Regions from separate parts of the Streptomyces sp. NPDC039609 genome, predicted to be linked through region 2. Evidence: predicted binding sites of a transcription regulator. Region 2 holds the regulator's gene; the other holds the start of a gene.
What was found. The regulator HspR, encoded in region 2, represses chaperone genes until heat shock. The targets are predictions, from matches to a motif close to TTGAGNNNNNNNNNCTCAA.

Region 1: lon (endopeptidase La) is a predicted target of HspR. The motif match lies at 4,922-4,940, and genes of this name have one in related genera.

The regions. Positions count from the first base shown of each region.
Region 1 is NZ_JBVIUJ010000014.1:188,890-198,433, forward strand. It holds gene ACZ561_RS33675 (MarR family winged helix-turn-helix transcriptional regulator) at 1-176, opposite strand, end outside; gene ACZ561_RS33680 (lysozyme) at 392-1,213, shown strand; gene ACZ561_RS33685 (lytic polysaccharide monooxygenase auxiliary activity family 9 protein) at 1,518-2,372, shown strand; gene lon (endopeptidase La) at 2,488-4,899, opposite strand; gene ACZ561_RS33695 (GNAT family N-acetyltransferase) at 5,060-5,665, shown strand; gene ACZ561_RS33700 (hypothetical protein) at 5,733-5,960, shown strand; gene ACZ561_RS33705 (hypothetical protein) at 5,977-6,582, shown strand; gene ACZ561_RS33710 (RNA polymerase sigma factor) at 6,646-7,218, shown strand; gene ACZ561_RS33715 (zf-HC2 domain-containing protein) at 7,215-8,117, shown strand; partial or broken gene ACZ561_RS33720 (ABC transporter ATP-binding protein) at 8,195-8,944, shown strand; gene ACZ561_RS33725 (hypothetical protein) at 9,274-9,544, shown strand, end outside.
Region 2 is NZ_JBVIUJ010000007.1:315,760-325,303, reverse strand. It holds gene ACZ561_RS22675 (helix-turn-helix transcriptional regulator) at 285-1,268, shown strand; gene ACZ561_RS22670 (hypothetical protein) at 1,274-1,747, shown strand; gene ACZ561_RS22665 (heat shock protein transcriptional repressor HspR) at 1,805-2,263, opposite strand; gene dnaJ (molecular chaperone DnaJ) at 2,268-3,455, opposite strand; gene grpE (nucleotide exchange factor GrpE) at 3,486-4,151, opposite strand; gene dnaK (molecular chaperone DnaK) at 4,151-5,995, opposite strand; gene ACZ561_RS22645 (sugar transferase) at 6,244-6,729, shown strand; gene ACZ561_RS22640 ((Fe-S)-binding protein) at 6,873-9,122, shown strand; gene ACZ561_RS22635 (Yip1 family protein) at 9,283-9,544, shown strand, end outside.

The DNA.
Region 1 (9,544 bases), on a different contig from region 2:
TAGGCGGCGGGCTCCAGTTCGGGGTGGACCTCGCGGGCCATCTCGCCGGACTGGGAGCGGGCGCGACGCAGAAAGACCGCCAGTTCGCGTTCCAGGGCGAGGAATTCCTGGTCCACACCACTCCGCGTCGACGACCCGATGGGCTCGCCTTCACTCCCCGTACCGCTTCCGTGCACGTCAGCACCCCTCGCGCGCTTTCCGGTCGCTGAAAGTTTCTTTCGGCCGCGGCCATCGCCGCAGCTCCTTCAGTATTTCGCAGGCGTAGACCAACGGCAGCACCCAGCCCCCCTTCCGTCGGGCCGGTCTACGTGCGTAGCGTCTTCCCCAGCGGCTTCGCTGACATGTCCACACCAGGACATGTTTCACCCCCACCGCCTTTCGGAGGCACGCAATGCCCGTGCACAGATCCGGAAAGACCCTCGCCGGCGTCACCCTCGCGGCCCTGGCTCTCCTTCTGCCCCTCTCCCTCCCCGGCGCGGCGAACGCGGCCGACACCGAGGCCGCGCCCCCGCGCGGCTCCGCCCACATGGGAATGGGCGTCATCGAGCACGACGGTCGGAACGGCACGCCCGGCACGCCCCGGGCCGTCCAGACCGAAGGTGTGGACGTCTCCAGCCACCAGGGGAACGTGGCCTGGTCGACCCTGTGGAACAGCGGGGTGAAGTGGGCCTACGTCAAGGCGACGGAGGGCACCTACTACAAGAACCCCTACTTCGCGCAGCAGTACAACGGCTCGTACAACGTCGGCATGATCCGCGGCGCGTACCATTTCGCCACCCCGGACACGACGACGGGCGCGGCGCAGGCCGACTACTTCGTCAACAACGGCGGCGGCTGGTCCAAGGACGGCAGGACGCTGCCGGGTGCGCTGGACATCGAGTGGAACCCCTACGGGGCGACCTGTTACGGCAAGTCGCAGTCCGCGATGGTCACCTGGATCCGGGACTTCCTCAACCGCTACAAGGCCCGGACCGGCCGTGACGCCGTGATCTACACGGCGACGAGCTGGTGGACGCAGTGCACCGGCAACTACGCGGGCTTCGGTGCGAGCAACCCGCTGTGGATCGCGCGGTACGCCTCGACGGTCGGCACGCTCCCGGCCGGCTGGCCGTACTACACGATGTGGCAGTACACCTCGACCGGCCCGACGGTCGGCGACCACAACCGCTTCAACGGCGACCTCTCACGGGTCCAGGCGCTGGCGAACGGCTGAGCCGAGCCCCGTCTCCGCGAGGAGGATCGCGGCGGCCCGCGGCCAAGAGCTGAGGCTCCCACCGGAATCCGCCGCAACGACTTCGGCCCCGCATCCTGCCCGGTGGGCAAGGTGCGGGGCCGGAGCCGTGCACGGGTCCTCACGGTGTCGGCCACTCGACCGCTCCGCCTTTCTGCGCCCGCCCCCTTGCCCATTGGTATGGACCAATGCGAGGCTCGGGGCGGCGCGTACGGCATTCAACTTCCGTACGCGGACCGCTCGTTGCTCGTCCCGTACTCCCCCACGCACGAGAGAGAGCCCCGCCATGCCCTCGCACCGTCGCACCGCAGCGGCCGTCACCCTGTCCGCGGCCGCGCTGATCCCCCTCACCCCCTCCACCGCCGGAGCCCACGGCGCCGTCTTCAACCCGGTGAGCCGGGTGGCGGCCTGTTACGCGGAAGGCCCCGAGACGCCGAAGTCGCAGGTGTGCAAGGACCTGGTGGCCGACTCCGGCACCCAGCCGCTGTACGACTGGAACGAGGTGAACATCGCCAACGCGGACGGACAGCACCAGATGCTCATCCCGGACGGCAAGCTCTGCTCGGCCAACCGCGAGAAGTACCGGGCGCTCGACTGGGCCCGCACGGACTGGCCGGCCACGGCGGTCGGCGCCGGTTCCTTCGACTTCAAGGTACGGGTGACGGCGCCGCACTCCGGCACGATGACGGTCTACATCACCAAGCAGGGCTTCGACCCGACCCAGCCCCTGAAGTGGTCGGACCTGGACGCGACGCCCGTGGCCACCTACGCCACCGCCCGCACGGCGACGGACGGCTTCTACAACTTCACCGGCACCCTGCCGGCCCGCACCGGCCGCCACATCGTCTACAAGGTCTGGCAGCGCAACGACAGCCCGGAGGCGTTCTACAGCTGCTCGGACGTCGCCTTCGGCGGCGGTACGACGGCGGTCTCGGCCCCGAGCGAGGCGAAGATCGCCGCGGGCGCCGACCGCTCCACGGTGAGCCACGCGGGCCACGGCGGCGACGAACAGGCCCCCGTCCTCTCCGCCGAATCCACGCGGACGCCCTCCTCCCCGCTCCCCCTCGCCCTCGCGGGCGCGGGAGCCCTGGCGGCCTTCGGAGCGGGCAGCCTGCTGCTGGCGCGCCGCCGGAACGGCTGACGTAGGGGCAGACCCGAAGCGCGACTCGGGCAGACCCGAAGCGCGACTCGGGCAGATCCGAAGCGCGACGAAGCGGGGTGCCCCGTGCAGGGCACCCCGCTTCCTCGCGAGGGACTTACGCCGCCACGCTCACCGCGACCTCCGCCGGGGCCAGGGCGATCTCCAGGACCTGGCGGACGTCCGTGACCGGGTGGACCTCCAGCCTCTCCAGGATCTCCGCCGGGACGTCGTCCAGGTCGGCCTCGTTCCGCTTCGGGATCACGACCGTCGTGATGCCCGCCCGGTGGGCCGCCAGGAGCTTCTGCTTCAGGCCGCCGATCGGGAGGACCCGGCCGGTCAGGGAGACCTCGCCGGTCATCGCCACGTCCGTGCGGACCAGGCGGCCGGAGAGCAGCGAGGCCAGCGCGGTCGTCATCGTGATGCCCGCGCTCGGGCCGTCCTTCGGGACCGCGCCCGCCGGGAAGTGGATGTGCGCGCCCCGGTCCTTCAGACCGGTCACGGGCAGCTCCAGCTCCGCGCCGTGCGAGCGGAGGAAGGAGAGCGCGATCTGCGCGGACTCCTTCATCACGTCGCCCAGCTGGCCGGTGAGGGTGAGACCGGCCGCGCCGGTCTCCGGGTCGGCGAGCGAGGCCTCGACGAAGAGCACGTCGCCGCCGGCGCCGGTGACGGCGAGTCCGGTCGCCACGCCCGGCACCGCGGTCCGCCGCTCGGCCGGGTCCTGGGCGGACTCCGGCACGTGGTGCGGCCGGCCGATCAGCCCCCGCAGATCGTCCACACCGACCGTGAACGGCAGCTCCCGGTCGCCCAGTTCGTGCTGCGCCGCGACCTTCCGCAGCAGCCGTGCGATGGACCGCTCCAGGTTCCGTACGCCCGCCTCCCGGGTGTACTCCCCCGCCAGCTTCCGCAGCGACGCGTCCTCCAGGACCACCTCGCCCGGCTCCAGGCCCGCCCGCTCCAGTTGCCTGGGCAGCAGGTGGTCACGGGCGATGACGACCTTCTCGTCCTCCGTGTACCCGTCGAGCCTGACCAGCTCCATGCGGTCGAGCAGCGCCTCCGGGATGGCCTCCAGGACGTTCGCCGTCGCCAGGAAGACGACGTCGGAGAGGTCCAGTTCGACCTCCAGGTAGTGGTCCCGGAACGTGTGGTTCTGCGCCGGGTCCAGGACCTCCAGGAGCGCGGCCGCCGGGTCGCCCCGGTAGTCGGAGCCGACCTTGTCGATCTCGTCGAGCAGGACCACCGGGTTCATCGACCCGGCCTCCTTGATGGCCCGGACGATCCGGCCGGGCAGCGCACCGACGTACGTACGCCGGTGGCCGCGGATCTCCGCCTCGTCCCGTACGCCGCCGAGCGCGACCCGCACGAACTTCCGTCCCATCGCGTGCGCGACGGACTCGCCGAGCGAGGTCTTGCCGACGCCGGGCGGGCCGACGAGGGCGAGGACGGCGCCGCCGCGGCGGCCGCCGACGACCCCGAGCCCGCGCTCGGCGCGCCGCTTGCGCACCGCCAGGTATTCGGTGATCCGCTCCTTCACGTCCTCCAGACCCGCGTGCTCGGCGTCGAGGACGGCCTTCGCCCCCTGGATGTCGTACTGGGTCGCGCCGTCATCGGTTCGCTCGTTCCACGGCAGTTCGAGGACGGTGTCCAGCCAGGTGCGGATCCAGGAGCCCTCCGGGGACTGGTCGCTGGACCGCTCCAGCTTCTCGACCTCCTTGAGGGCCGCCTCGCGCACGCTCGACGGCAGGTCGGCGGCCTCGACGCGGGCCCGGTAGTCGTCGGACTCGTCGCCCTCCGTCTCGCCGTTGAGGTCGCGCAGTTCCTTGCGCACGGCCTCCAGCTGGCGCCGCAGCAGGAACTCGCGCTGCTGCTTGTCGACGCCCTCCTGGACGTCCTTCGCGATGCTCTCGGCCACGTCCTGCTCGGCCAGGTGCTCGCGCAGCTGCGCCGTGGCGAGCCTGAGGCGGACGACGGGGTCGGCGGTCTCGAGGAGTTCGACCTTCTGCTCGACGGTGAGGAAGGGGGAGTAGCCGGAGTTGTCGGCGAGCGCGGAGACGCCGTCGATCTGCTGGACCCGGTCCACGACCTGCCAGGCGCCGCGCTTCTTCAGCCAGCTGGTGGCCAGCGCCTTGTACTCCTTGACCAGTTCGGTCACGGCACCGGGCAGCGGCTCGGGCACGACCTCGTCGACGATGCTGCCCTCGACCCACAGGGCGGCGCCGGGGCCTGTCGTACCGGCGCCGATCCGCACACGGCCTCGGCCGCGGATGAGCGCGCCGGGGTCGCCGTCGGAGAGCCGGCCGACCTGCTCGACGGTGCCGAGGACGCCGGTCCCGGCGTACGTCCCGTCGACGCGGGGCACGAGGAGCACCCTGGGCTTGCCCGAATCGGAGCGGGCGGCGGCCTGCGCCGCCTCGACCGCCGCGCGTACGTCGTTGTCGGACAGGTCCAGCGGCACCACCATTCCGGGCAGCACGACCTCGTCGTCGAGCGGCAGCACAGGCAGAGTGAGCGGTGAGGACGTCGAAGCCATGATCTCCCCTTCGGCAGTCAAGTTGAGCTATGTGGACTCAATGCACGTGCGCCACCGAATGTTCCCCCGGCCGCGTTCGCTGTGAGCGATCGCCCTCCCGCCCAGGTGGAGAATGCCGTGTAATACCTCCATGGATATGGCGTCTATTACATCTGCGTGGGTGGCGGGCTGGACCGTCTCGCGCGGCACCCCGTCCGCCGTCGTCGAGCCCTGGGGCTACCGGATCGACGTGGGCCTGCCGACGCACGTCTTCCGACATGTACTGCCGGCGCCGGACGCGGTGTCCGTGGGCAAACTCTGCGCGGAGATCACCGAGCCGAACGCGTGGCTGAAGGTGATGGCGGAGCCGGATGAGGTCGCGGAGTGGATCACCCCGGGGTGGACCGTCCCGGACGATCCCGGCTTCATGATGACCAAGGCACTGGACGCCGGCGCGCGGCCTCCGGCGCCGGAGGGGTACGCGCGGACGACGGAGACCCGGGACGGGGTCGTACGGGTCCGGATCGTGGCACCGGACGGCACGCTCGCCGCCCGCGGCCAGCTGGCTCCGACGGGCGCGACGGCGGTCGCCGACCAGATCGAGACCCACCCGGACCACCGCCGCCGCGGCCTGGGCGCCAACGTCATGCGCACCCTCGAGGCGGCGGGCGCGCAGGCGGGAGCGGAGACGGGCGTCCTGTCGGCGACGAGGGACGGACTGGCCCTCTACGACTCCCTGGGCTGGCGCCACGAGGGCCCGCTGACGGGGATCGTGCGGGGCGTGTGACGGCACCGGGGGCGTGTGGTCCGAAGCCGGGGCCGCGTGCTCCGAATGTCCGAACTCTCACCCCCCCATGACCGGCCCGGTCCCCACCGCGCCCGGCGCCGACCACCATCTCCCGGACGCCTGGGTGGCCGCGTACGCCCGTGGGGAGCTGTCCCACGATGTCCTCGGCCATGCCGAGGCCCACCTGGAACGGTGCCGCGCCTGTGTCGACGCCGTCGACCTCGCGGTACGCGGCGGACCGCACGGCCCCCGGCTCGACGCCCTGCACGCGGCCCTGGTCAATCGGCTCGGCTGAGGGGATGCTCGGACCCATGACGCTCAGGAACATGACACTCGGGGACAGGGTGCGCAGGAGACGGTACGCGGGGCGGATCCGGGCCGCGTCGATCGTGCTGCTCCCGGTGATGGCGTTGGCCGGGTGCGGCGGCCAGGACACCCCGAAACCCCCGGTCGCGACGCAGGACGGGACTCAGGACGGCACGACGAATCCGATGCCGACCGGCGGCGGGGGCACCGCCCCGCCCGTCCCGACGAGTTCGGGCGGGACCGTGAAGAAGGACGAGGAGCACGGTCCGCGCGAGGTCCTCGTGACGGTGAACGTCAGTGGGGGTCTCGCGGGCGTCGACAACCAGCTGACCGTCCACTACGACGGCAGCTACACGACCCGCTCCGGCAGCGAACCCCCGCGGAACGGCCGCATGACACCCGCCGAAGTCGCGGAGCTGCGCGCTGCGTTGGAGGCCCCGGCCTACGCGAAGGTGCCCGCCCGACCGTCCGGAAAGCCGGTGCACGACGGCTTCACCTACGTGGTCACGTACGACTACCGGGTCGTCGTCAGCGCCGACGGCGACCGCTCGCCCGCGCTGCAGCGGGTCTTCTCCTCCCTCCCCGACGGCGGCCCCCCGACCAGTCCCTGAGCCTTCCGGCCCCGCCTCGGCCCGGGCGTGAACCGCCGACCGCCCCCCGAGCGATAGAGAGGCGTGAGACTGTTGCGCCCCGAACGGGGAGAAGAGCGGGACGACTCCGCGCTGTTGCGCGCCGTCGCCCGCGGGGACGCCGAGGCGCTGGCCGTGCTGTACGACCGGCACGCGGGGTGGCTGCACGCCCGGCTGTCCCGGCGTTGCACGGACGAGGAGACCGTACGGGAGGTCCTCCAGGACACCTTCGTCACGGTCTGGCGCTCCGCCGGTTCCCACCGCGGCCGGGGTGAGGCCGGCGGCTGGCTGTGGGTCGTCGCCGCGCGCCGCCTGGTCGACGCCCAGCGCGCCCGGGCCCGTGCGGAGCGCGCCGCGCCCGAACCGGTCGCCCCCGCCCCCTCCGCCGAGGACCGGGTCCTCGCGCGTCTGGAGTACGGGGACGTCGGCGCCGCGCTCGACCGGATCTCGCCCGAACTGCGCGAGGTCCTGCGGGCCACCGTCGTCGACGGCCTGACCACGCGCGAGACGGCCCGGCTGCTGGGGATACCGGAGGGCACGGTGAAGACGCGCGCCCTGCGGGCCCGTCGCGAACTGCGGGCCGCCCTCGGCCCGCACGCCCTGGGAGGCACCGCATGACCGCGCCGTGGCACGTGACCGATTCGCTGGCCGCTCAGTACGCGTCGGGTTCGGCGGCCGAACCCGACGCGTGGTCTCTGGAAAAGCATGTCGAGGTGTGCGAAGGCTGCGCGGTCCGCGTCTCCGTGGCGGTCCGCGCGGGGAGCTCCGGTGCGGTCCTCGCGGACGTACGGGCGTCGCTCCTGGAGACGGTACGCACGGAGGCGGCCGCCGGCCGAGGTCGCGCGCCCCGGCGCCCGGGTGTGAGCTCGAGCCTCGGAATCGGCGGGCGGGGCCTCTCCCCCGTCTCCCGTTGGGCGCGCGTGCTCTGGGCCGTCGGGCCCGCGCTGCGCGGGGCGTGGCTGGTGGCGGTGCTCGTCGTGGTCGCCGCCGCCGTCGGGCTCGCGTACGGCGCCGGGTTCCGGGAAGCGCGGCCTGCGCTGCTCGCCGTCGCCCCGATGCTGCCGCTCGCCGGAGTGGCCGTCTCGTACGGACGTCACGCCGACCCGATGTACGAGATCGGCGTGGCGACGCCCTCCGGCGGGCTGCGCCTGCTGCTCACCCGGGCGGCGGCGGTGCTGGGGGTGTGCGTGCCGGTACTGACCGCGGCCGGGGCCGTGCTGCCGCCGGTCACCGGCGTGCCGGGCGCCGCGGCCTGGCTGCTGCCGGCGCTCGCGCTGACGCTGGCGGCCCTCGCCCTCGGTTCGTTCGTGGGGTGCCGGGCGGCCTCGGCCACGCTGGCCGGCGGCTGGCTGCTCGCGGTGACCGGTCCGGTGCTCGGCCGTCCCGGAGCCACCGCCGAGCTGGCCCGCTACCTCTCGGGCCCTGCCGCACAGGGCGGTTGGGCCGCGGCCGCGGTCGTCTGCGCGGGCCTGCTGGCCCTGCGACGCCGTTCCTTCGACCACCTGGAGACCCGGTGACCACACCCCGCACAGGGACCGAATGGACCACGCGGTCCACGCCGGCCTCCGCGCTCACGACGGTCGCGGCGACCGGACTGACCGTCCGGCACCGCCGCACCGTCGCGCTCGACCGGCTCGACCTGACCCTCGGCCCCGGCATCCACGGCCTGCTCGGCCCGAACGGCGCGGGCAAGACCTCCCTCATCCGGATCCTCGCGACCGTGGCCGCTCCGTCGGACGGCCGGGTGGAGCTCCTGGGCCGGGACGCGGGGGCGCACCGCGAACGGTCGGAGATCCGCCGCCGCCTTGGCTATCTGCCGCAGGAGTTCGGGTACTACCCGGGCTTCACGGTCCGCGAGTTCGTGGCGTACGTGGCCTGGCTCAAGGAGATGCCGGCGCAGCTCGTCCCGGCCGCCGTGGAGCGCGCCGTGGAGCGGGTGGGCCTGGCCGACCGCATCGACGCCCGGCTCAAGACGCTGTCGGGGGGCATGGTCCGGCGGGCCGGGATCGCCCAGGCCATCGTGAACGAACCGGAGCTGCTCCTCCTCGACGAGCCGACGGCGGGGCTCGACCCCGAGCAGCGGGTCGAGTTCAGGACGCTTCTGCGGGAGATCGGCGCGTCGTCCACGGTGATCGTCTCCACCCATCTGGTGGAGGACGTGGCAGCGGCCTGTTCGGAGGTCACACTGATCGAGTCCGGCCGTGTCGCCTTCCGGGGAACGACCGCCGAACTCACCGCCCTGGGCGCGGAGTCGGGGATCTCGGGAGCAGGGGAGTCGACCAACGCGATCGAGCGCGGATACACGGCGGCCCTACGCGCCCACCGCACCCCGCCGGGCGCGGCGCACGCGGCGGGCACGTCGAGCGCGCCGGCCGCCTCTGCCTCCTCGGGCACGCCAGGCCCGCCGAGCGACTCCTCGGGCACGCCGGCCGCCTCCTCGGGCAAGCCGAGCGCCTCTGCCTCCTCCGCCTCCTCGGGCACGCCGGCCGCCTCCGCATCCTCGGGCGCCTCGGCGCCGGACACGCCGAGCGCCGACGGCGCGTCGGCGTCGGGTGCGGAGACGGGCTCCGCGTTGCCCCTTCCGGCCCCGTCCGCGGTGGACGACCCGGGCGGGCGGACGCCCCGGCCGGACCGCTCCGCCGCCATCGCTCCCGTCTCCCCCGAGGACCCCCGGTGACCGCGACCGCCACACCGCCCCGCGAGGCCGCGGGCCCGCCCCGTACGTCCGTCGTCGGTACCGAGCTGCGGCGGGGGGCCGGCCCCTGGGCCGGCGCCGCCGTCGCGGTCACGGTCCTCGTGACGATGTACGCCAAGGCGCCCGGCTGGCAGTCGCGTTGGACCAACACGACCGACATGCTGCACATCGTCGCGGGACTGCTCGTCGGTCCCCTCGTGCTCGCCCTCGGCTGCTGGCAGGGCGGGCGGGACCGGCGCAGCGGGACGC
Region 2 (9,544 bases):
CGCCGGCCGGGACGACATCCCACACCGGATCACCGGGAGCGGCGACAACACTGACAGGAGCGCTGTCCCATACCGGGTCGCTGGTGGCCAGCGCTCCTACTGCCGCCGCCCCTATGAAGACGGAAGCAAGTACCGAGCGAAGCAGTTTTCTGGACATGAGCGGCTTCGACCTCACTTGATGGTTTCCTCTCCCCCGCGTACAAGACGATGGCTCAGTCTTTGCGCTTCCACCACCAGGGCAATGCATCATGTTCCTGAAATACAGGATCCTGGGGGGTGTTCAAATGCCGCAGAACGAATCAGAACCGACACATCCCCACGGTCATGTCGATCTCTGTGCAGCCGGATCGGACTTGTACGCCAGTGCGTTGCGTACCGGGCGAATAACCAGGAGCGAGGCAGAAGCCGCGCCCTGCCTCATGGACCTGGCACTTCTCCACCCGGACGCAGACGACCCCGCGTGGCTGCGGCCGGTCCCACCCTCGGCGGCACTGGCCCGGCTCGTCCACCCCCTGGAGCGGGAAATCCAGGAGCGCCGCAGCCTGGCCACGGGACTTTCCAGCGTTTTCGAGCCGTTCATGGCCATCAGCGCCCAGGACCCCTCGACGACCCACGCGATCACCGTCCTCGAAGGCATCAACCGCATCGACGCCGTCCTCGGCCGCGCCACCGCCGAGTGCTCGCAGGAACTGCTGACCATCCAGCCCGGCGGCGGACGCAGCGAACACACCCTCAACACCGCGCTCCACCGCATCCAGCCGCTCCTCGAACGCGGGGTCCGCGTCCGCACCCTCTACCAGCACACGGCGCGCCACAGCCACGGCATGCAGGTCTACCTGGAACAGGCCGGCATGGACCGGCTCCAGGTCCGGACGCTGGAGGAGTCCATAGAGCGGCTCATCATCATCGACCGCTCGGTGGCCCTGATACCCGCCCGCCAGGACCGCCAAGTCGCCCTGGAACTGCGCCATCCGGGCCTGGTCGAGTATCTTGCGACCGTCTTCGAACAGTCCTGGGCCCGGGCCACCCCGTTCGGCGAGCAGGTGCCCTACGCACAGACCCACGACGGCATCAGCGGCATCCAGCGCTCCATCGCCAAGCTCCTCGTCGAGGGCCACGTCGACGAGGCCATCGCCCGCCGGCTCGGCATGAACGTCCGGACCTGCCGCGCCCACATCGCCAAGCTGGCCGCCGCCCTCGGCAGCGGCAGCCGAGCCCAACTCGGCTATCTCATCGCCCAGTCCGGAATTCTGAACCAGGACCGCTGACCAAAATGTACGCACAGATCGACCTGGACGGCCAGGCCGGCACCCTGCGGGTGTCCGGGCACGGGATGCCGACCGTGGAGCTCGTACGGGCCCCGGGAACCACCCCGGACCCGCACATCCCCATCGGGACCCGCAAGCGCGACCTGCTCACCCTCACCGTCGACGGGGAGCCCGCCCGCATCCGGCCCTCGCGAGGGCGGCTGCTGCGGCGCTCGTACCGGGTCGACGTCCGTGTCGGCGGCGTGCGCTACCGGCTCGTGCCGTGCGGTTACGTCGACAGCCGGCTGATCCGGGACGGGCGCCCGCTCGGCACCCTGGAGTCCTCCGGAGACGGCCGTGTCGACGACGACTGGGCCCCCGGCGCGGAGCCCGAGCCCCTGGACCGGGCCGTCGGCACCGCCCTCGCCGCCGCCTTCGGCACCGGCGCCGCGCCGTGGTGGGAGACCCTCGGGGACATCGTCGGCGAACTCATCCCCTAGCACCGCACACACGAAGGCCCCCTCCCGCGGGAGGGGGCCTTCGCGCCGTTCCGAGAACTACTCGCCGCCGGGCCGCTTGGGGCGCCACACCACCAGCGCGCTCGCCTGCTGCACGTCGGTGTACGGCACCAGGTCCCGCCGGTACGAGGCGTGCACCTGCGCCTCGCGCTGACGCATCGCCGACGCGGCGCCCTCGACGGCCGCCGACAGCTCGGCGACACGCTGCTGGAGCGCCGCGACCTGGTTCTCCAGCTCGATGATGCGCTTGATGCCCGCCAGGTTGATGCCCTCGTCCTGCGACAACGCCTGCACCGTGCGGAGCAGTTCGATGTCACGGGCCGAGTAGCGCCGGCCCCGGCCCGCCGTGCGGTCGGGTGAGACCAGGCCGAGGCGGTCGTACTGCCGGAGCGTCTGCGGGTGCAGGCCCGAGAGCTGGGCCGCCACCGAGATGACGTACACCGGCGTCTCGTCGGTCAGTTCGTACGGATTGCGGCTGCGTCCCGGTCTGCTGTCCATCGGGTCAAGCTCCCTTCGCGGCCTGGAACAACTCTGCCCTGGGGTCCTCGCCCGCCGTCGCCTGACGGTAGGTCTCGAGGGCCTCGCGGGCCTTGTCGTCGAGCTCCTTCGGTACCGCGACCTCCACCGTCACCAGCAGATCGCCGCGCGTACCGTCCTTGCGGACCGCGCCCTTGCCACGGGCGCGCATGGTCCGGCCGTTGGGGGTGCCGGCGGGCAGCTTCAGCGTGACCGCCGGGCCTCCCAGGGTCGGCACCTTGATCTCGCCGCCGAGCGCCGCCTCGTCGAAGGTGACGGGCACGGTGACGGTCAGGTTGTCGTCCTTGCGGCCGAAGACCGGATGGGCGTCGACATGGACGACGACGTACAGGTCACCGCTCTGGCCGCCGCGCTCGCCCGGAGCTCCCTTGCCCCGCAGCCGGATCCGCTGGCCGTCGGAGACTCCCGCGGGGATACGGACCTGCATGGTGCGGGAGGACTTGGCCCGCCCGCTGCCCTTGCAGACCTCGCAGGGGGTCTCGGCGATCAGACCGCGGCCCTTGCAGTCCACGCACGGGTCGGTGAGCGAGAAGGATCCGCTGCCGCCGCGCGAGACCTGGCCGGTGCCGACGCAGGTCGGGCACACGCGGGGCGTGCCGTTCTTGTCGCCGGTGCCCGAACAGGCCTTGCAGGGCGCCTGGGAGGACATCCGCAGCGGCACCGTGGCACCGTCCACGGCCTCGGTGAAGCTGAGCGTCACCTCGGACTCGATGTCCTGACCGCGGCGCGGCTGCGTACGCGTACCCGCGCCGCCGCCCGCGCCCCGGTTGAACAGTCCGCCGAAGACGTCGCCGAGGCCGCCGCCGAAGCCGCCCGCCCCGCCCGGGCCGCCGGGGCCCTGGGCGCCGCCGAAGAGGTCGCCCAGGTCGAAGTTGAAGTTGCCGCCGCCCGGGCCTCCGGCACGGAAGCCTCCGTTGCCGAAGAGCGCGCGGGCGTCGTCGTACTCCTTGCGCTTCTTGGGGTCGCCGAGGATGTCGTTCGCCTCGGAGATCTCCTTGAAGCGCTCCTCCGCCTTGGTGTCACCCTTGTTGGCGTCCGGGTGGTTCTCGCGGGCGAGCTTCCGGTACGCCTTCTTGATCTCGGCGTCGGTGGCGTCCTTGGGGACGCCGAGAACCTTGTAGTAGTCCTTCTCGACGAAGTCCTTCGTGCTCATCGACGTCCCTCCTCTCGGACGATCTTCGCGCTAGCCCTCCTCGGGGCCACCGCTCTCCTCGTCTGCCGACTTCTCTTCCTTCGCGGCCGGCGTCGCCCCGGGCTGGGGCTCGGCCACCGCCACGCGCGCGGGCCGGATGGTCCGCTCGCCGATCCGGTACCCCGGCTGCAGGATCGCCACGCAGGTCGTCTCGGTGACATCCGGCGCGTACGAGTGCATCAGGGCCTCGTGGATCGTCGGGTCGAAGGGCTCGCCCTCCTTGCCGAACTGCTGCAGCCCCATCTTGGCGGCCACCGTCTCCAGCGACTCGGCCACCGACTTGAAGCCGCCCACGAGCTCGCCGTGGTCCCGGGCCCGACCGATGTCGTCGAGCACGGGCAGAAGCTCCGTCAGAAGGCCCGCGACCGCGATCTCCTTGACGGTGACCCGGTCCCGCTCCACCCGACGGCGGTAGTTCTGGTACTCGGCCTGGAGCCGCTGGAGGTCCCCGGTGCGCTCGGAGAGCGCGCTGCGGACCTGGTCCAGCTGGGCGGTGAGACCTGCGGTCTCGGCCGAGCTCTTGCTGCTTGCGTCCCCGGCCGGGGCCGCCGGGCCCTCCTCCGTGGAGGGGGCCTCGGCGGCGTCGGCGGCGTCGTCAGGGGTGGCGCCGGAGGGGACGTCGGGCTGCTCGTCGAAGCCCGGGGTCTCCTCCGTCATCAGACAGCGCCGCCCTTCGGCTTCTCGTCGTCGACGATCTCGGCGTCGACCACGTCGTCGTCGGCCTTGGCCTCGCCCTGCGGGGCGTCGCCGCCGGCGGCCTGGGCGGCCTGCGCGTCGGCGTACATGGCCTGGCCGAGCTTCTGGGAGACGGCCGCGACCTTCTCGGTGGCGGTACGGATCTCCGCGGTGTCCTCGCCCTTGAGCTTCTCCTTCAGCTCGGCGACGGCGGCCTCGACCTCGGTCTTGACCTCACCGGGGACCTTGTCCTCGTTGTCCTTGAGGAACTTCTCCGTCTGGTAGACGAGCTGCTCGCCCTGGTTGCGGGACTCGGCGGCCTCGCGACGGGCGTGGTCCTCGTCCGCGTACTTCTCGGCCTCTTCGCGCATCCGGTTGACCTCGTCCTTCGGCAGCGAGGAGCCACCGGTGACGGTCATCTTCTGCTCCTTGCCCGTGCCCAGGTCCTTCGCGGTCACGTGCATGATGCCGTTGGCGTCGATGTCGAACGCGACCTCGATCTGCGGGACACCACGCGGGGCCGGCGGCAGACCGGTCAGCTCGAACATGCCGAGCTTCTTGTTGTACGCCGCGATCTCGCGCTCGCCCTGGTAGACCTGGATCTGCACCGACGGCTGGTTGTCCTCGGCCGTCGTGAAGATCTCGGACCGCTTGGTCGGGATCGTGGTGTTGCGCTCGATGAGCTTGGTCATGATGCCGCCCTTGGTCTCGATACCAAGCGACAGCGGGGTCACGTCGAGGAGCAGGACGTCCTTGACCTCACCCTTGAGCACACCGGCCTGCAGGGCGGCGCCGATGGCGACGACCTCGTCCGGGTTCACGCCCTTGTTGGCCTCCTGGCCACCGGTCAGCTCCTTGACGAGCTCGGCGACGGCCGGCATACGGGTGGAGCCACCGACGAGAACGACGTGGTCGATCTCGGACAGGTTGATGCCCGCGTCCTTGATGACGTTGTGGAACGGCGTCTTGCAGCGGTCCAGAAGGTCCGCGGTCAGCTGCTGGAACTGAGCGCGCGTGAGCTTCTCCTCCAGGTGCAGCGGACCCTCGGCGGAGGCGGTGATGTACGGCAGGTTGATCGACGTCTCGGTGGAGGACGACAGCTCGATCTTCGCCTTCTCCGCGGCCTCGCGGAGACGCTGGAGAGCCATCTTGTCCTTGGCCAGGTCGACGCCGTGACCGTTGGCGAACTGCTTCACCAGGTAGTCGACGACGCGCTGGTCCCAGTCGTCACCACCGAGGTGGTTGTCACCATTGGTGGCCTTCACCTCGACGACGCCGTCGCCGATCTCCAGGAGGGACACGTCGAAGGTGCCGCCACCGAGGTCGAAGACGAGGATCGTCTGGTCGTCCTTGTCCAGGCCGTAGGCCAGGGCGGCCGCGGTCGGCTCGTTGACGATGCGCAGGACGTTGAGGCCCGCGATCTCACCGGCCTCCTTGGTGGCCTGACGCTCGGAGTCGTTGAAGTACGCCGGGACGGTGATGACCGCGTCGACGACCTTCTCGCCCAGGTACGCCTCGGCGTCGCGCTTCAGCTTCTGCAGGATGAAGGCGCTCATCTGCTGCGGGTTGAAGTTCTTGCCGTCGATCTCGATCTTCCAGTCGGTGCCCATGTGGCGCTTGACCGACCGGATGGTCCTGTCGACGTTGGTGACCGCCTGACGCTTGGCGACCTCGCCGACGAGCACCTCGCCGTTCTTCGCGAAGGCGACGACGGACGGCGTGGTCCTGGCGCCTTCGGCGTTGGTGATGACGGTGGGCTCGCCGCCTTCGAGAACGCTGACGACGGAGTTAGTCGTGCCCAGGTCGATGCCGACCGCACGTGCCATTTCAATTCCTCCAGCTGACTGACTTGAGTGGAACTGACTCAAGGATGCATGACGACGCTCACCTCGTCAACAGACCTGAGTGGAGGCGACTCAACTCTTCACCCTGAGAGCCGCTCAAAGAGACGCCGCTGGCGCGTCATTCCCGGCCCGGACACCTCTCCGCATGAGAGAGTCCGGGGTGCCCCTGCCGGGCATAGCGGGCATATCCCACGAATATCCCATGAATGTCACTCGAAAGGGTGTGGGGAATGACGGCCAAACGCGCACTCGACCTCCTCGGCGGAATCGTCCTGCTGGCCGTCCTGGCGCCGGTGATCGCGGCCGTCGCCCTCTCGCTCGCACTCGCGACGGCCGGCGCCGGCGGGGTGACGCGCCGCCGGACCGTCGCGGGCCGGGGCGGAAGCGTCTTCACGATGGTCACGTTCCGTACGAAGAGCGCGCTGGCCGCACTGCCCCTTCTGCTCCATGTCGTACGGGGAGAGATGTCCCTGGTCGGCCCGTGCCCCCTCACCCCCGGACACCGGGAGTGCGTGGGCGAGGCGCGGCGCCGACTGTCGGTCCGGCCGGGGATGACCGGGCTCTGGCAGATCAGCGGACGTTCGGAGCTGCCGTGGGAGGAACGCGAGCTGCTCGATCTCCACTATGTGGACCATCACTGGCTGGGGATGGACCTCGCGATCCTGGCGCGTACGCTTCCAGCAGTCCGGAGACGTCGCTCGGCAAGGCTTGCCTGAGCGACACAGATCACCGCAAGCGCCGCTACAGCGCGGCACTGGGAGGCGGTAATCTCAGCACGGACTGAATAAGTTACCGCTTAGTAGTGCCACACTCGGCAGTGTCGGCACTCCGCCTCGCAGGCCCGCCCGAGGAGCCCCTCATGCAACTCGCCGCGATCATCGTGTCGATCGCCATCACGGTGGTGGCCGTCGCGCTGTTCGGCCGCGCCATCGCGCAGATCTACCGCTTCGTGATGCTCGGCCAGCCCGTACCCGCGGGAACGCGCACCGGCGATCCCACACAGCGCACCATCACGCTGGTCAAGGAGTTCCTCGGCCATACGCGCATGAACCGCTGGGGCATCGTCGGCGTGGCGCACTGGTTCGTGGCGGTGGGCTTCTTCTCGCTGCTGCTCACGATCGTCAACGCCTTCGGCCAGCTCTTCCAGGCCGACTGGCTGATCCCGATCATCGGCGACTGGCTGCCGTACGAGATCTTCACCGAGTTCCTCGGTCTGATGACCGTCCTCGGCATCCTGACGCTGATCATCATCCGGCAGCTGAACCGGCCGGGCGGAGCGGGCCGCAAGTCCCGCTTCGCGGGCTCCAAGACAGGTCAGGCGTACTTCGTCGAGGCCGTCATCCTGATCGTCGGCGTCTGCATCATGACGCTGCGCGCCCTGGAAGGCGTCCAGCACCACGTGACCAGCTGGGAGCCGGGCTTCTTCGCCTCGTACCCGCTGATCGCGCTGCTCGACGGTCTGGACCTGAGCACGATCCAGCACCTCACCTACTTCTTCGCGGCGCTCAAGATCGTCACGTCCTTCACCTGGATGATCACGGTCTCGCTGAACACCAACATGGGTGTGGCCTGGCACCGCTTCCTCGGCTTCCCGAACATCTGGTTCAAGCGGAAGGCCGACGGCTCCACCGCCCTCGGCGCGCTGCTGCCGATGACGACGGCCGGCAAGGAGATCGACTGGGAGGACCCGGCCGAGGACGCCGTCTTCGGTGTCTCCCAGGTCGAGCAGTTCTCCTGGAAGGGCATCCTCGACTTCTCCACCTGCACCGAGTGCGGCCGCTGCCAGTCGCAGTGCCCCGCCTGGAACACGGGCAAGCCGCTCTCCCCCAAGCTCCTGATCATGTCGCTGCGCGACCACGCGCACGCCAAGGCGCCGTACCTGCTGGCCGGCGGCGGCAAGGACATGGAGGGCAACGAGCAGGCGTCCGAGGAGCAGCTCAAGGACGTCCCGGCCGCCGCGCTGGCCGAGGCCGAGCGCCCGCTGATCGGCACCGCCGAGGAGAACGGCGTCATCGACCCGGACGTCCTGTGGTCCTGCACCACCTGCGGCGCCTGTGTCGAGCAGTGCCCGGTCGACATCGAGCACATCGACCACATCGTCGACATGCGCCGCTACCAGGTGATGATCGAGTCCGCCTTCCCCTCGGAGGCCGGCACGATGCTCAAGAACCTGGAGAAGAAGGGCAACCCCTGGGGTCTGGCCAAGAAGCAGCGCGTCGAGTGGACCAAGGAGGTCGACTTCGAGGTCCCGATCGTCGGCAAGGACGTCGAGGACCTCACCGAGGTCGACTACCTGTACTGGGTCGGCTGCGCCGGCGCCCTGGAGGACCGGGCCAAGAAGACCACCAAGGCCTTCGCCGAGCTGCTGCACATGGCGGGCGTCTCGTTCGCGATCATGGGCGGCGAGGAGAAGTGCACCGGTGACTCGCCCCGCCGCCTGGGCAACGAGCCGCTGTTCCAGCAGCTCGGCCAGGAGAACGTCGCGATGCTGAACATGGCGTTCGGCGAGGATGACGAGGACGAGTCGACGAAGAAGCCGAAGTCGGCGAAGAAGATCGTCGCGACCTGCCCGCACTGCTTCAACACGATCGCGAACGAGTACCCGCAGCTGGGCGGCGAGTTCGAGGTCATCCACCACACGCAGCTGCTCCAGCACCTCATCGACGAGGGCAAGCTGATCCCGGTGACCCCGGTCGACGGGCTCATCACCTACCACGACCCGTGCTACCTGGGCCGCCACAACAAGGTCTACACGCCCCCGCGCGAGATCATGTCGGCCGTCCCGGGCCTGCGTCAGCAGGAGATGCACCGCCACAAGGAGCGCGGCTTCTGCTGTGGCGCCGGTGGCGCGCGGATGTGGATGGAGGAGCGGATCGGCAAGCGCATCAACAACGAGCGCGTCGACGAGGCCCTGTCCCTCAACCCGGACATCGTCTCCACCGCCTGCCCGTTCTGCCTCGTCATGCTGACCGACTCGGTCAACGGCAAGAAGAACGAGGGCAAGGCCAAGGAGTCCGTCCAGGTCGTGGACGTGGCCCAGCTGCTGCTCGACTCGGTGAAGGCGAAGCCGGAGCCGGAGTCCGTCTCGGAGTCCGTCTCCGCCGAGTAGTCGTCACGTACGAGAGGGCCGTCCCGCGCCGCGCGGGGCGGCCCTCTCCTTTGTGAACCCCTGGGGGCGGGGCGGCCCTCTCCTCCGCGGACCCCCTAGGGGATGTCACAGCTCAGTGGCAAAGGCGCGCCCTGACAGCGGGAACGGGTACGTTCAATGCGTGGCTGGATTCAGGAACGGACGCGGCCGGGACAACCGCCCCCCGCAACAACAACCGCAGCAGGCGCCGTACGGGTACAACGCGGCCCCGCCGCCCCACCCGCAGCAGCAGTGGGGCCGACAGGCCCCGCAGGGCGGCGGCGGTGGCTACGACGGGGAGCCGGAGTACTTCGGGGACCCGTACGCGGCGCAGCAGCAACAGCAGCAGCACTACGCGGCGAACACGCCGGGGCACACGCAGATGTTCAGCGTGAACGAGGACC